2 regions of the Arthrobacter sp. ISL-69 genome follow, and region 1 is predicted to be linked to the other one. Evidence: riboswitches for the same ligand, from Rfam matches in the RefSeq annotation. Region 1 holds a riboswitch; the other holds the start of a gene.

Region 1 (7,426 bases):
GTTCCGCGGCATCGGCGTGCCAACGGTGCTGAACCACTCCGATCCTCAGCGCAGGGCGTGCCGAGGGCTGGGTCCGCGCGAGGGAATCAGGCGGGGTAAGGCAGGTGATTTCAATCATGGTGAATACTCCAGTGAGACGGCGGTCACTAAATGAATGACGTTCATTTAGTATCCACGCCATGCCGCCGGATGGCAAGGAAAAAATGAACAAACATCATTTTGTTAAGCCCGGCGCGAGAATCGGTGGCGCCGCTGTGGCGGCTGGGATAGTTTCGAATTACCCGAGAAACCGCTGACACCAGGAGGATCAATGAAGGCATCACCGACGCTGACCAATAATCTGCAGGCTGTGCTCGCGGACCTTATTGAACTGCACATCCAGGGCAAGCAGGCGCACTGGAACATCGTGGGAACGAACTTCCGCGACCTTCACCTGCAGCTGGATGAAATCATCGACGCCGCGCGGAACTTTGCCGATGACATGGCCGAGCGCATGCGCGCGCTCCATGCCCTGCCGGACGGCCGCAGTGCCACCGTGGCGGAAACCACCAGCCTCGCCCAGTTCCCGCAGGGCCTGATCAGCACCAAGGACGCCGTTGACCGCATCGTGGCCGCCCTTGAGGCCGCAGTGGGCACCATGCGCAAGGTCCACGACGAGGTTGATGAGGAAGATCCCACCACTGCGGACCTGCTTCACGAGTTCATTGCCAAGCTCGAGCAGTACGCCTGGATGGTGGGCGCGGAGAACATGAAGGCCTCGGCCAGCGTGACCACTCCCGACAGCAAGTAACCCCCGACGGCACGCTAACGCCGCAGGAAAAAGGGTTGTGACGCCCTTATTCGCTCGCAGCCGCCAGGGAAGCCCGGCACCGGATCATCCGGCGCCGGGCTTCCCTTTTGTCGGGCTGGCCTTTATCGAATAGGGCTGACTGCTACTTCGCCTTGGGTACTCCGCGGAGTACGACGGCGACCAGGACCGCCGCCCCTGCCATCAGCCCCAGCGCAATGGACGCCGTCACGTGGACGCCCGAATCAAACGCCACCCGGGCGGCGGATGTCAGGGCGTCCGCCAGCGGCGCCGGCAGCGAGTGGGCCAGCTCGACTGCCCCCGTCAGCGTTTCGCGGGCCTGGGCGACGTCGTGGGCAGCGCTGCCGGTCCCCGACATGCTGATGCCCTCCGGCAGAACCAGGTTCTGCTGATAGGACGCAGTGAGGATCGAGCCAAGGATGGCTGTGCCAAGCAGCGAGCCAATCTCATAGCCTGTTTCCGATATGGCGGCTGCCGCGCCCGACTTTTCCGGCGGGACGGCCCCCAGGATCAGGTCGTTGGAGATGGTTTCCGCCGCGCCCACGCCCAGGGCAAGGATCAGGAGGGCGCCCAGCAGGAGGGCCGGCCCGCCTGAGTGATCCCCAAAGGCCACCACGAAGTAGCCTGCCGCGCTGAGCGACAGGCCCCCGGCGACTACGAAGCCGGGCCGTACCTTCCGCACCAGCGGTACCACGAGCAATCCGGCGGCCACGGTGGCGATCAGGGCCGGGATCATGGCTATTCCGGATTCCGTCGGGCGCTGGCCTTCCAGCAGCTGGAGGTGCTGGGCCAGGAAAAGAATGAAGCCGTTGAACGAAAACAGCGCCAGGACGTTGGCCGTGATGGCCGTGCTGAAAATCCTGTTCCCGAAGAGACTCACGTCCAGCAGCGGGCTCCGTAGCCTTTTCTGGCGCCGGACGAAGACATAGCCCATCAATAGCCCGGAGGCGATGATCGTGGCGGGTGCGACCCCGAATCCCTCGGTGGCCAGCGACTTGATGCCGTAGACCACAGGAACCATCGTCAGCAGGGACAGGGCGATGCTGGCGATGTCCGCCGTGCCGGGCCGGGGGTCCCTGGACTCGGGAATGAAAACAGGGCCGAAGGCCAGGATGGGCAGCATGATGGGCACTGCCACCAGGAGGATGGCGCCCCACCAGTACTGCTCGACGAGCCAGCCGCCGAAGATCGGGCCCAGTGCGGCACCGCCCGAGAATCCTGCTGCCCAGATGGCAATGGCAAGCCGCCGCCGGTTGGGGTCCGGGAAAATGTTGCGGATCAGGGACAGGGTGGACGGCATCAGCATCGCACCGAAAAAGCCCAGTGCCGCGCGTCCGGCGATGAGCCATTCCGCGCTGGGGGCGAAAGCGGTGGCTGCGGACACCGCGGCGAAGCCCGTGCTGCCGATCAGGAGGAGCCGGCGGCGGCCGATCCGGTCGCCAAGACTCCCCATGGCCACGAGGAGCCCGGCGAGGACCAGGGGATAGGCGTCCACGATCCAGAGCAGTTGTACGCCGCTGGGCTCCAGGCTGCGGGCGATCGCGGGCAGCGCGAACGTCAGGGCGGTGTTGTCGACGGCGACCAGCAACACCGGAAACATCAGCAGCCCAAGGGCCAGCCATTCGCGTCCCGGCTTCGGGGCGCCAAGCTGCCGGCCAGCCGGCTGCCGGCCGGCAGGCTGGTGCGGGGCGCGGATGGAAGCGCCGGCGGCGAGGTCCTGCGTGGCCGGCGTCGAAGGTGAGGAGAAGATTCCCATGTAATAACTGTACCGTCTGGACGGTATAGTTAAGAAATGAGCCCGGGCCACCGGGCATGATAGGAACCATGGCCAGAAAACCTGTCGCACGCGAGGCCGTGCTCGACGCCTTTGAATCCCTCCTGATTGAAGTGGGCGAACGTGCCGCCACCCTGGATGCCGTGGCGAGGCGGGCCGGCGTTTCCAAAGGCGGCCTCCTTTACCACTTCCCGAACAAGGAGGCCATGATCTCGGCGCTCCTGGAGCGCATGGATCGGCTGGTCGCGGAGGACGTTGAAATCATGGCCAACGCTCCTGAAGGGGCGGCGGTGCACTTCATTAAGTCCTCCCTCTGGGCCGACACCCCGCTGGACCGGGTCTTTGTGGCCGCCACGCGGCTGGCCGAAGTGGCGCACGAGGAAACCCTGCACCGATTCGCTGCCGTGCAGGGCGCCTGGCTGGGGCTGCTGGCCGGGGACGTTGGCCCGGCGATGGCCAAGGCCGTGCTCTATATGGGCGATGGACTGTATTTCAATGCCATGCTCGCCAGCGGTCCCGGCGCCTCCCCGCCCGAAATGAGCGGCGACGTCGACAGCCTCCTGGCCGCCGTCGAACGCCTCCGCGGCTGACCGCCGGGCGGCTGCCGAACCCGCCGTTCCGGCCCGCCGCTCCGGAGGTGCGTAACGCGGCGCCGGCGTGGCCCCCGGAGTTTGCAGACGCGTCTCCGGCGTAGGACAATAGACGCTGTGACTGTTGTCACCGCAAACTAAATATGCCTTTGATCTGCGGCGGGAGAGTTCTGCAAGTAGGTACAAGCAGGCGCCGTAGGAGCAAATCCTCCCCAGGAATCTCTCAGGCCCATGTACCGCCGCGGCAAGGCAACTCTGGAAAGCAGCAGGCTGTCCGATCCGCGTCCCCAACCCTGTTGAGGACGCGGAACCCTGACATGCTGTGCTCACCGACGGTGCAAGCGGACCCATGCGAAAGCACGGCTCAGCGGAAACTCTCAGGTCCAATACAGAGAGGGGAGGAACCCGAATCGATGTGGCGTACCCTGCGCCGCCTTAGTTATGGAGTTCCTTGTGACTGTCAATTCAGCCTCCACTTCCTTCGTTGACCGCCATATTGGCGCGCGCCGCGAAGCCGACGTCGACGCGATGCTCAAGGCTGTCGGCTACGACACCGTTGACTCGCTGGTGGACACGGCCGTTCCGAAGGATATCCGGCAGGATTCGCCGCTGGAGCTCACCGCGGCCCTCAGCGAAGTGGAAACCCTGACCGAGCTGCGCAAGCTTGCCGCCAAGAACAAGACTGCCGTGCAGATGATCGGCCAGGGCTACTACGACACGGTCACGCCGCCGGTGATCCGCCGCAACATCCTCGAAGCGCCGGCCTGGTACACGGCCTACACTCCCTACCAGCCCGAGATCTCCCAGGGCCGGCTCGAAGCCCTGCTGAACTTCCAGACCATGGTGCAGGACCTTGTGGGCCTGCCCATCGCCAACGCCTCGCTGCTCGATGAAGCCACCGCCGTGGCAGAGGCCGTGCTGATGATGCGCCGCGCCAACAAGAACAAGGAAGCCCACGACGGCAAGACCGTCCTTGATGCCGACTGCCTCCCGCAGACCATCGCGATCGTCAAGGGCCGTGCGGAAGCGCTCGGCTTCGAGGTTGAGGTTGCCGACCTGTCCACGGGACTGCCTGACGGCGTCATCAACGGCGTTGTCCTGCAGCAGCCCGGCGTCTCCGGCCGTGTGTTCAACCACTCCGAGGTCATCGCTGCCGCGAAGGAACGCGGCGCGCTGGTGACCGTCGCCGCCGATCTCCTGGCCCTGACCCTCATCACCCCTCCCGGTGAGCAGGGCGCTGACATCGCCGTCGGTTCCGCCCAGCGCTTCGGTGTTCCGCTGTTCTATGGCGGCCCCCACGCCGCTTACATGGCTGTCCAGAAGGGCCTCGAGCGCTCCATGCCGGGCCGCCTGGTGGGCGTCTCCAAGGACTCCACCGGACTCCCGGCCTACCGGCTTGCCCTGCAGACCCGTGAGCAGCACATCCGCCGCGAGAAGGCCACGTCCAACATCTGCACCGCGCAGGCCCTGCTGGCCATCGTCGCGTCCATGTACGCCGTCTACCACGGCCCGGAAGGCCTGAAGGCGATCGCGGAGACCGCCCACGGCCACGCCAGGACCCTCGCCGCTTCCCTGAAGGCCGCCGGCCTGGCCGTCCAGCACACCAGCTTCTTCGACACCGTCACCGTTTCCGTCCCGGGCAAGGCAACCGACATCCTCGCTGCCGCCGAAGCCAAGGGCATCAACCTGCGCGGAATCGACGCCGACACCGTCGGCATCTCAACTGATGAGGCAACCACCGAAGCCGTCGTGGCCGACGTGCTGGCCGCCTTCGGCGCGTCTGTCGCAGACGCTGGCTCTGACCAGGCCGCCGGCTTCGGCCTGGAGGCCGCCGTCGAACGCTCCTCCGAGTACCTGCAGCACCCCGTCTTCCACACCCACCGCTCCGAAACGCAGCTCCTGCGGTATGTCCGGAAGCTCTCGGACCGTGACCTCGCGCTGGACCGGACCATGATCCCGCTGGGCTCGTGCACCATGAAGCTGAACGCCACGGCCGAGATGGAAGCCATTTCCTGGCCCGGGTTTGCATCGATCCACCCGTTCGCCCCGGATTCCCAGACCGAGGGCTGGCGTGAACTCATCGCCGACCTCGAGGCCCAGCTGACCGAAATCACCGGCTACGACCAGGTGTCCATCCAGCCCAACGCCGGATCCCAGGGCGAGCTGGCCGGCCTGCTGGCCATCCGCGGCTACCACCTGTCCCGCGGCGACGACCAGCGCAACGTCTGCCTGATCCCGGCGTCGGCCCACGGCACCAACGCGGCCTCGGCCGTCCTGGCGGGCATGAGGGTGGTTGTGGTGGCCACGGCTGCCGACGGCACCATCGATCACGCGGACCTGAACGCCAAGATCGAGCTGCACAAGGACGCGCTGTCCGCGATCATGATCACCTACCCGTCCACCCACGGCGTGTACGACGCCGACGTTCGCGAAGTCTGCGACGCCATCCACGCGGCCGGCGGCCAGGTGTATATTGACGGCGCCAACCTGAACGCCCTGGTGGGCCTGGCCCAGCCCGGCAAGTTCGGCGGCGACGTGTCCCACCTGAACCTGCACAAGACCTTCTGCATCCCGCACGGCGGCGGCGGCCCGGGCGTCGGCCCGGTCGCGGCCAAGGCGCACCTGGCTCCGTTCATGCCGGGCAACGCGGCTGATCCGGCCAACGGCGCGGACGGCACCCCCATCTCCGCGTCCAAGTACGGATCCGCCGGCGTGCTGCCCATCTCCTGGGCCTACGTGAAGCTGATGGGCGGCCGTGGCCTCACCGACGCCACCAAGTCCGCGCTGCTCGCTGCCAACTACATTGCAGCCCGCCTCAATGATCTCTTCCCGGTCCTGTACACCGGCGCGGGCGGCCTTGTGGCGCACGAGTGCATCCTGGACCTCCGAGAGCTGACCGCCAAGACCGGCGTCACGGCCGAGGATGTGGCCAAGCGCCTGATCGACTACGGCTTCCACGCACCCACCCTGGCCTTCCCCGTGGCCGGCACCCTGATGGTGGAGCCCACCGAGTCCGAGGACCTGGCGGAGATCGACCGGTTCATCACCGCCATGATCTCGATCCGCGCGGAAATCGATCAGGTGGCACACGGTGACTTCACGCTCGCGGACAGCCCGCTGCGCAACGCGCCGCACACGGCCGCCGCCGCGATCAGCACGGACTGGAACCGCGGCTACCCGCGCGAGCAGGCGGTGTTCCCGGTGCACTCCCTGAAACAGGACAAGTACTTCCCGCCGGTCGGCCGGATCGACGGCGCCCTGGGCGACCGCAACCTGATCTGCTCCTGCCCTCCCATCGAAGACTTCGAAAACTAAGGAAGCCTCCTATGTCTGAGAACTACACAGCACTCCACGAAGAGCACAAGAAGCTCGGCGCTTCCTTCACCGACTTCGGCGGCTGGCAGATGCCCCTCAAGTACAGCTCCGAACTGGCAGAGCACCACGCCGTCCGCAAGTCCGCGGGCATCTTCGACCTCTCCCACATGGGCGAAGTCTGGGTGACCGGCCCCGAGGCCGCGACCTTCCTCGACTATGCCCTTGTGGGCAAGATTTCGGCGATGGCCGTCGGCAAGGCCAAGTACTCGCTGATCTGCAACGAGGACGGCGGCATCATCGACGACCTCATCACCTACCGTCGGCCCGCTCCGGCGGAGGCCGGACAAGACAGCACTGACAGGTTCCTCGTGGTGCCGAACGCCGGCAACGCCAAGGTGGTGGCCGATGCCCTGGCTGAGCGGGCTGCAGACTTCGACGTTGTCGTCGACGACGTTTCGGCCGCCACTTCGCTGGTCGCCGTCCAGGGTCCCAAGGCCGAAGGCATCCTGCTCCGCCTGGTTCCCGCCGCGCAGCACGAGCTGGTCACCGGCCTGAAGTACTACGCCGCCGTCGAAGTTCCCTTTATGGTGGCCGGCCGCAGCACTGACCTCCTGCTGGCCCGCACCGGTTACACCGGCGAGGACGGTTTCGAGATCTTCGTGGAGAACGACGACGCCGCCGCCCTCTGGCAGGCCATCGTCGCCATCGCGGACGAAGGGGAACTGACGCCTGCCGGCCTGGCCTCCCGCGATTCGCTCCGGCTGGAAGCCGGCATGCCGCTGTACGGCAACGAACTCTCCATCGACGGCGACCCGTTCGCCGCCGGCCTGGGACCCGTCGTCGCGCTTTCCAAGGAAGGCGACTTCGTGGGCAAGGCGGCACTGGCAGCCAAGATGGAAGCCGGCGCAGGATCAACCAGCGGCCGCAAGCTTGTTGGGC
Region 2 (7,426 bases), on a different contig from region 1:
CTAACGGCAGCTCTGGACTGACGGCGGCGACGGGACGCTGACTATTGCGTCAGTGTTTTGCGCCGAGGCGGAGTTCCATGAAAACGCTGTTTGGATCGAGGGCGTAGTCGGCAAAGGGCGGGCATTCGGTGAATCCGTTGCGGGCGTACAGCCGCCATGCGGGAGCGAAATACTCCTCGGTTCCCGTCTCAAGATAGATGCGTCCGTAGTCCCGGCTCCGGGCTTCGTCCAGGATGTGCCTGAGCACCAGGGTGGCGACGCCGCGCCCCCGCGCACTTGCAGTGGTGCGCATGGACTTGATTTCGCCGTGCTTCTCGGAGCTGTGCGGGGAATTGAGGATTTTCAGCGCGCCGCACCCCAGGAGCTCGCCTTCCTCGCGGGCGGTCCAAAAAGTGATTGACGGTCCGGACAGCGCTGAATGGTCCAGCGCGTGCACACTTTCGGCCGGCGAGGTCGCGAACATATCCGCCAGGTGCTCGCTCAGGAGTTGGCGGACGTCCCGGCGTGCGGGGTCATCGTGGGCTATGTGAATCATCGCCTCAAATTTACTGGTCCAACCAGCTGATGCGAAAGTCTGGCGGCGCGCACCGGACGGCGCTACTCGGCGGACGGCCGTTGTCGTTGCCTTTTCGTCGCGGCCCGCTGTTCTTTTGCGGCCAGGCGACGGCGGTTCGAGCCCCGGGTGGGTTTGGTTGGCCGGCGGGGCGCTGCTTCGGGAGCAAGACCCTCTGCCACGAGAACGGCGAGCTTGGCCAGGGCGATTTCGCGATTGCGCAGCTGGGAGCGCTGCTCGGAGGCGGTCACGGTGATTACCCCGGCGATGAGTCGCCGTCCGAGGCGCGTGAGCAGCATCAGCCGTTGGCCGTCCGAAAGCACCGCGGAGTCGCCGACGTTCCACGAAAGTTCGACACGGCTGTCCGAGGTGTTGACGTGTTGACCGCCTGGCCCGGACGAACGCGAGAACCGCCAGCCGAGTTCCGACGCGGGAATCGTGAGGGCAGGCGACACTTCCAGATCCATGCAACCAGCGTTGCACGATATGGCGGGGATTCCCTACCCCACCGGTTCACCAACTGCGCTGCTATTGCTTCGGGTCTGAGCCACTGGTTTCAATCGACCGGCTGAGGCCGTCAAGAATGAGGTTCAGCCCGAAGCCGAACTCATCCCCGAAGTCGTAACCTGGCTTGAGGACGTGTTCCACGGCTATCTCCACCATGTGTGGGTATTCGCCGGTCGAGAAACGCTCAAGGATCGGCGTCGTGATCTCGGCGGCGGTGTCCCGGCCGTCAAAGGGCAGGGCGGCTTCCTGGAGGGCGAAACCGTAGATGTAGCTGTCGAGCAGGGCGTAGGCGTGGGCTGTCAGCTGAACAGAAAAGCCCGCTGCCCTTAGTGTGCCCAGTGTTGCGTCGTGATGGCGCAGTGTCGCCGCGCCGGGGGAGGCGCGGCTTTCGAGCAGCCCGACCGCCCACGGGTGGCGTTTGAGCGCTTCGCGCATCCCGTGCGCCCTCCGGGTCATTTCCTCCCGCCAGTCGCCCGCGGGGGAAGGCAGTTCGACTTCGCTGAAAACGAGGTCCACGATGCCGTCCAGGATCTCGTCCTTGTTGGCCACGTAGTAGTAGAGCGACATGGGCTTGGTGCCCATTCGCTGGGCCAGCGAGCGGATGGTGAGCGCGGCGATTCCCGACTCGTCGGCGAGGGCCAAGGCACATTCGAGCACTCTCTCCTGGCTGAGCGGAACTCGCTTTTGGGGGACTGGCGGGGTAGTGGTCGGCACTGAGACTCCTTGGCCATAGCGGTTTAGTACATTGTACGATACCCTCTTGGTACAGCGTACGAATCCGTGGGCTGCCTCCTCCAAAATGTTTGAAAGGAACGGCCATGACCTCTGGTCAGCAAGCTCAGGAGACTCCTCGTTCGGGCGGCCCGGAAGCGCCGGAGGTGCTCATGCGGGCCATCGTGCAGGAGGCCTACGGCTCCGCCGACGTCCTGCACATGGCCAGGATTCCCAAGCCGACCATTGCAGATGACGAAGTACTGGTTCGGGTCCACGCGGCAGGGCTTGACCGGGGGACCTGGCATGTCACCACGGGCTTGCCCTACGCGCTGCGTCTGGCCTACGGCATCCGCGCCCCCAAAAACCCTGTTCCGGGGCTGGATTTGGCCGGCACCGTGACGGCTGTTGGGCCCGCCGTCAGCCGGTTCGCCGCCGGGGACCAGGTCTTCGGTGTCGGGAAGGGCCCCTTCGCCGAGTATGCCCGTGCCCGGGAAAGCCAGCTCGCCCGTAAACCGGCGAACATCAGTTTCGAACAGGCGTCGGTGGTCCCGGTGTCCGCCTGCACCGCCCTGCAGGCTCTCCGCACCGCCGGACAAATAACGCGAGGGCAAAAGGTGCTGGTCCTTGGCGCCTCAGGCGGGGTGGGCAGTTACGCCGTGCAGCTCGCGAAAGCGGCCGGGGCCGTGGTCACCGGCGTCTGCAGTACCGCCAAGATGGACCTGGTGCGCGCCCTTGGCGCCGACCACGTCATCGATTACACCAGGCAGGACTTCGCCGACGGGGCCGAGCACTACGACCTGATCCTGGACATCGCCGGCAACCCCACCCTGTCACGCCTCCGCCGGGCGCTCACCCCCACCGGCACGGCCGTCATCACGGGCGGCGAGGAAGGCGGGTCCTGGACGGGCAGCATGGACAGGCAGTTGCGCGCACTCGCCCTGTCCCCGTTCATCCGTCAGCGGCTGACCATGGTTTTTGGCACAGAAGGTTCAGCGGACCTCGAACACCTGGCCGGACTCCTGGAAGTGGGAACCCTTGTGCCCGCCATCGACCGCACTTACCCGCTGGAGCGGGTGCCCGACGCAATGCGTTTTTTCGACGCCGGGAAGGCCCGCGGGAAAATCGCGATCACCATCTAAGCAGACACCCCACTTTGAAGGATTGGCGTGCGCTTCATCACAGCGGCCAAAGCACCGCACCGGTGGGGGGCAGGGTCCCCCAATGGGTCGCCATCGATCACCCCCACAGGGTTCGCCCCTGGTACTGGCCGCAACCAGCGGAGGGAAACGCCTGTGCGCCACTTCGAGGCCAGCCGGAACCATGACTCGTGGGACCAGCTCGGTTCCATCCAAGCCCCGACGCTTATCCTCCACGGAACGGAGGACGTACTGACACCCGTGTGGAACGGCACACTGCTCCATCAGCACATCTGCCGCTCCAGGGCGGGCTCAGTCCTGGATGATTTCGTGATTGCGGGTGGGTTCCCGAAGCGGCGTCGCTTAGTAGTCTGTTTCCCCACCGCCAAGCTGAGTATATTGGCACCAGTGGATGCCCCGCGGATCCCATTCCGGCAGGAGCTTCCACCTTAGGCTCAGCGTGTGAACGTTTGGGAAGCGAGGACAGATGTCTCACGCCATTCCGCAGGGGGCCAGCCCGCGTCTGTACAACGAAGACCTGGCACCGGCCCAACATCGCACGTGGGGTTTCTATTCGCTGTTTGCGATGTGGATGTCGGACATTCATTCGCTCGGCGGGTATACATTCGCTGCCGGACTGTTCGCGTTGGGCCTCGGCGCGTGGCAGGTGTTCCTCGCGCTGGTGGCGGGGATCGTAATCGTTTTTGTCCTGATGAACTTCTCCGGCTATGCGGGCCAGAAGACGGGAGTTCCCTACCCCGTTCTGGCCCGGGTTTCCTTTGGAACCTTCGGCGCCAACCTCCCCGCCCTGCTCCGTGCCCTCGTCGCGATTGCCTGGTACGGCATCCAGACATGGCTGGCCTCCCGGGCGGTCATCATCATCGCCCTCAAGATCTGGCCTGACCTGCGGGGCCTGACCGAGAACAACTTCCTAGGCGAGTCCACCCTGGGTTGGCTGGCGTTCGTGTTGATGTGGTCGCTCCAGCTTCTTTTGCTTCGAAACGGTATGGAGACCATCCGGAGGTTCCAGGACTGGGCCGGTCCGGCCGTCTGGGCAGTGATGGGCCTGTTGGTCGTTTACATCCTGATCAACGCCGGTTGGAATATTTCCCTCGACCTGCCGGGCGGACGTGCCGAGTGGGGGGTCACACACGCCTTCTTCGCCGCCGTGGCCCTGACGGTGACGTACTTCTCCACCCTGATGCTCAACTTCTGCGACTTTTCCCGATTCGCACCATCCCGCAAAGCAGTGCGCACGGCGAACCTGTGGGGGCTTCCAGTCAATTTCATCGCATTCTCCGTGGTCTCCGTCGTTGTCACCGCCGGAACCTTCAAGGTGTACGGGGAGTACATCTACGACCCGGTAGAGATCGTTGGGCGGATCGACAGTCTCTGGGCGCTCCTGCTGGGCGCAGTCACCTTCGCTGTCGCAACGCTGGGAATCAATGTCGTGGCAAACTTCGTCTCGCCGGCCTACGACCTCGCGAACGCCTGGCCCTCGCGGATCGATTTCAAGCGCGGCGGCCTGATCGCCGCAATGATCGCACTGATCATTACGCCCTGGAACCTGTTCAACAGCCCTGTCGTGATCAACCTTTTCCTTGGAGGGCTCGGAGCGCTGCTCGGGCCGCTGTTCGGGATCATTATGGTCGACTACTACGTGCTCCGGAAGCAGCGCGTGCTGGTTCGGGACCTGTTCAGGGAGCAGGGGTACTACACGTATACAGGCGGCTGGAACCAGAAAGCGGTCATCTCGTTTCTCGTCTCGGCCGTCCCGGCGGTGGTCTTCGCCCTGGTTCCCGTATTCGGCGCCTTGTCGGCGTTCTCCTGGTTCATCGGAGCAATCGGGGCGGCCGCGGTGCACTACGTCATCTCGCGCAACGACACGAGCCTGGCCGAATCCATCACCGCCGCTGCCGCCGAAGAAGCCGACCCGGGCGCACCATGGACACAGGTTGCGCAGACGCGGTGAGCAAGCGGCGGCCAAGCGGTGGCTGCACAGTCCCACGTCAGATCGACGGCCCATAGGTATGCCCCCGAGCACGGCTCGGCCTGGCCAGCGAATTCCTGTTGCAAGCGGTCGACGGTCGCCTGGGTACGGCGGAGCTGGAAAGCCGGCTCACGGCCTTTGAAGTTCCGGCGCAGGATTTCCTGATGGTTTCGATATCGGCCGACGACGGCGAGCGGCTGGCGAACGTCCACGTCGAACTGTGGCGCCACGGCTTTCCTGCCGCTTGCCTGCGGCGCTTCAACACACTTCACGTGGCAGTGTCCGCGGCGGTTACCGACGATATTTTGGTCCACTGCGCGGGTCCCGAGGTCCGGATCGGCTTCAGCTCGCCGACCTCCGCACCCGGGATCCAGCGTGCGTTGCAGGAGTCTCTGTGGGCACTCGGCGCGGCCAAGGGCAACGCCATGAATCTGGCCCGGTACGCCGAGGGCCCCTCCTGGCTGGGGCTCACGAGCTTCGAGGAAGGGACCGCGTTGGTGGAACGGCTGCTGGGTCCGATCTTCGCGTATGAACAGAGCCAGGAAGGTGACCTCATCGTGACGTTGAGGACGTACCTGGACACGCAGAGGTCGTGGCAAAAGACCGCGGCGGCACTGTTCGCTCACCGGCAAACCGTCATCTACCGCATCCGAAAAATCAGCGAATTGACAGGCCTGGACATGACCGAAACGTCCACGTTGGCCAAGCTTTGGTTTGCGCTTCAAATCCATGAGGCCATGCACAACTAGACGACGGCGTTCCTCTTGCGTAGGTCGAAAGAACCCGCTACAGTGTGAACCGCGTCACTCACGAGTGGCGCACACGCTTTTGATCTGCGGCGGGAGAGTCCTGCCGGTACATCCAGTCAGGCGCCGTAGGAGCAAATCCTCCCCAGGAATCTCTCAGGCCCATGTACCGCCGCGGCGAGGCAACTCTGGAAAGCAGTCCGGGCAACCGGGCTCACCGTCGGTGCAAGCGGGCAATCATGCCGCGGAATCTCTCAGGTCCAATACAGAGCGGGGAGGAACCCACATCATCGTGGCGCTCAGGGCGCCTGAATCATGGAGTTCCTCTTGACTGTTCAATCAACCCCCACCGCCTTCGCGGACCGGCACATCGGCGCCCGGCGCCAGGCCGACGTTGACACCATGCTCAAGGCCATCGGTTACGACTCTGTCGACGGCCTGGTGGACATCGCCGTCCCCGATTCCATCCGCCAGGAGACTGCGCTGACGCTGCCGAGCGGCACGGCGGCTCTCAGCGAAGTCGAGGTCCTGGCCGAGCTTCGCCGGCTCGCGTCCAAGAACAAGACTGCCGTGCAGATGATCGGCCAGGGCTACTACGACACCCTCACGCCGCCGGTCATTCGCCGCAACATCCTCGAGGCCCCCGCCTGGTACACGGCGTACACTCCCTACCAGCCGGAGATTTCCCAGGGCCGGCTCGAAGCCCTCCTGAACTTCCAGACCATGGTCCAGGACCTGACGGCCCTGCCCGTGGCCAACGCGTCCCTGCTGGACGAAGCCACGGCAGTTGCCGAGGCAGTGCTGCTGATGCGCCGCGCCAATAAAAACAAGACGGCTCAAAGCGGCAAGACGGTGCTGGATGCCGATTGCCTCCCGCAGACCGTGGCGATCGTCAAGGGCCGCGCTGAGGCACTTGGTTTCCAGGTCGAGATCGCTGACCTCTCCAAGGGACTGCCCGAGGGCGACATCAACGGCGTCGTCCTGCAGCAGCCCGGCGTCTCGGGCCGCGTCTGGGACCAGTCGGCTGTCATTGCTGAAGCCAAGGATCGCGGTGCGCTCGTTACCGTGGCTGCCGACCTGTTGGCGCTGACCCTCATCACGCCTCCGGGGGAGCAGGGCGCCGATATCGCCGTCGGAACAGCGCAGCGCCTGGGCGTGCCGCTGTTCTTCGGCGGCCCGCACGCCGCGTACATGGCTGTCCGGGAAGGCATGGAGCGCACGCTTCCCGGCCGCATCGTCGGCGTCTCCAAGGACAACGCTGGAGTGCCCGCATACCGTCTGGCACTGCAGACCCGCGAGCAGCACATCCGCCGCGAGAAGGCCACGTCCAACATCTGCACGGCACAGGCGCTGCTGGCCATTGTCTCCTCGATGTACGCGGTCTACCACGGCCCCGAAGGCCTGAAGGCTATCGCCGAAACGGTCCATGACCACACCCGTGCCCTCGCCACCGCGCTCAAGACGGCCGGCCGCGAGCTCGTTTCCGAGTCCTTCTTCGACACCCTCACCGTCCGCGTCCCCGGCAAGGCCGGCAAGGTCATCACCGCCGCCGAAGCGCGCGGCATCAACCTGCGCGCCATCGACGCCGACACCGTCGGGGTTTCCGTTGATGAGACGACGACGCCGGAGGTCCTCTCTGCGGTTGCCGTCGCCTTCGGCGCCTGTCCTGTGGGCGCCGCGTCCGGGTTCGAACTGCCCGCCTCCGTTGTCCGCCCGACCGATTTCCTCCAGCACCCGGTATTCAACACGCACCGTTCCGAGACGCAGCTGTTGCGCTACA

The links. Region 1 has a riboswitch for glycine ahead of gcvP (aminomethyl-transferring glycine dehydrogenase). Riboswitches for the same ligand answer to the same signal wherever they lie in the genome.
Region 2: linked by a shared signal. The riboswitch ahead of J7I79_RS23060 (glycine dehydrogenase) and the one ahead of gcvP (aminomethyl-transferring glycine dehydrogenase) in region 1 are both predicted to bind glycine.

What each region holds. Positions count from the first base shown of each region.
Region 1 covers NZ_JAGGPO010000045.1:2,122-9,547, reverse strand. Annotated here, with positions in the region: gene J7I79_RS22060 (nitrilase-related carbon-nitrogen hydrolase) at 1-118, opposite strand, end outside; gene J7I79_RS22055 (Dps family protein) at 311-790, shown strand; gene J7I79_RS22050 (MFS transporter) at 933-2,564, opposite strand; gene J7I79_RS22045 (TetR/AcrR family transcriptional regulator) at 2,633-3,172, shown strand; glycine riboswitch at 3,323-3,421, shown strand; gene gcvP (aminomethyl-transferring glycine dehydrogenase) at 3,614-6,487, shown strand; gene gcvT (glycine cleavage system aminomethyltransferase GcvT) at 6,499-7,426, shown strand, end outside.
Region 2 covers NZ_JAGGPO010000051.1:24,536-31,961, forward strand. Annotated here, with positions in the region: gene eda (bifunctional 4-hydroxy-2-oxoglutarate aldolase/2-dehydro-3-deoxy-phosphogluconate aldolase) at 1-21, shown strand, start outside; gene J7I79_RS23030 (GNAT family N-acetyltransferase) at 50-535, opposite strand; gene arfB (alternative ribosome rescue aminoacyl-tRNA hydrolase ArfB) at 598-1,020, opposite strand; gene J7I79_RS23040 (TetR/AcrR family transcriptional regulator C-terminal domain-containing protein) at 1,082-1,774, opposite strand; gene J7I79_RS23045 (NAD(P)-dependent alcohol dehydrogenase) at 1,879-2,913, shown strand; gene J7I79_RS23050 (NCS1 family nucleobase:cation symporter-1) at 3,398-4,882, shown strand; gene J7I79_RS23055 (CdaR family transcriptional regulator) at 5,065-5,649, shown strand; glycine riboswitch at 5,730-5,828, shown strand; partial or broken gene J7I79_RS23060 (glycine dehydrogenase) at 5,962-7,426, shown strand, end outside.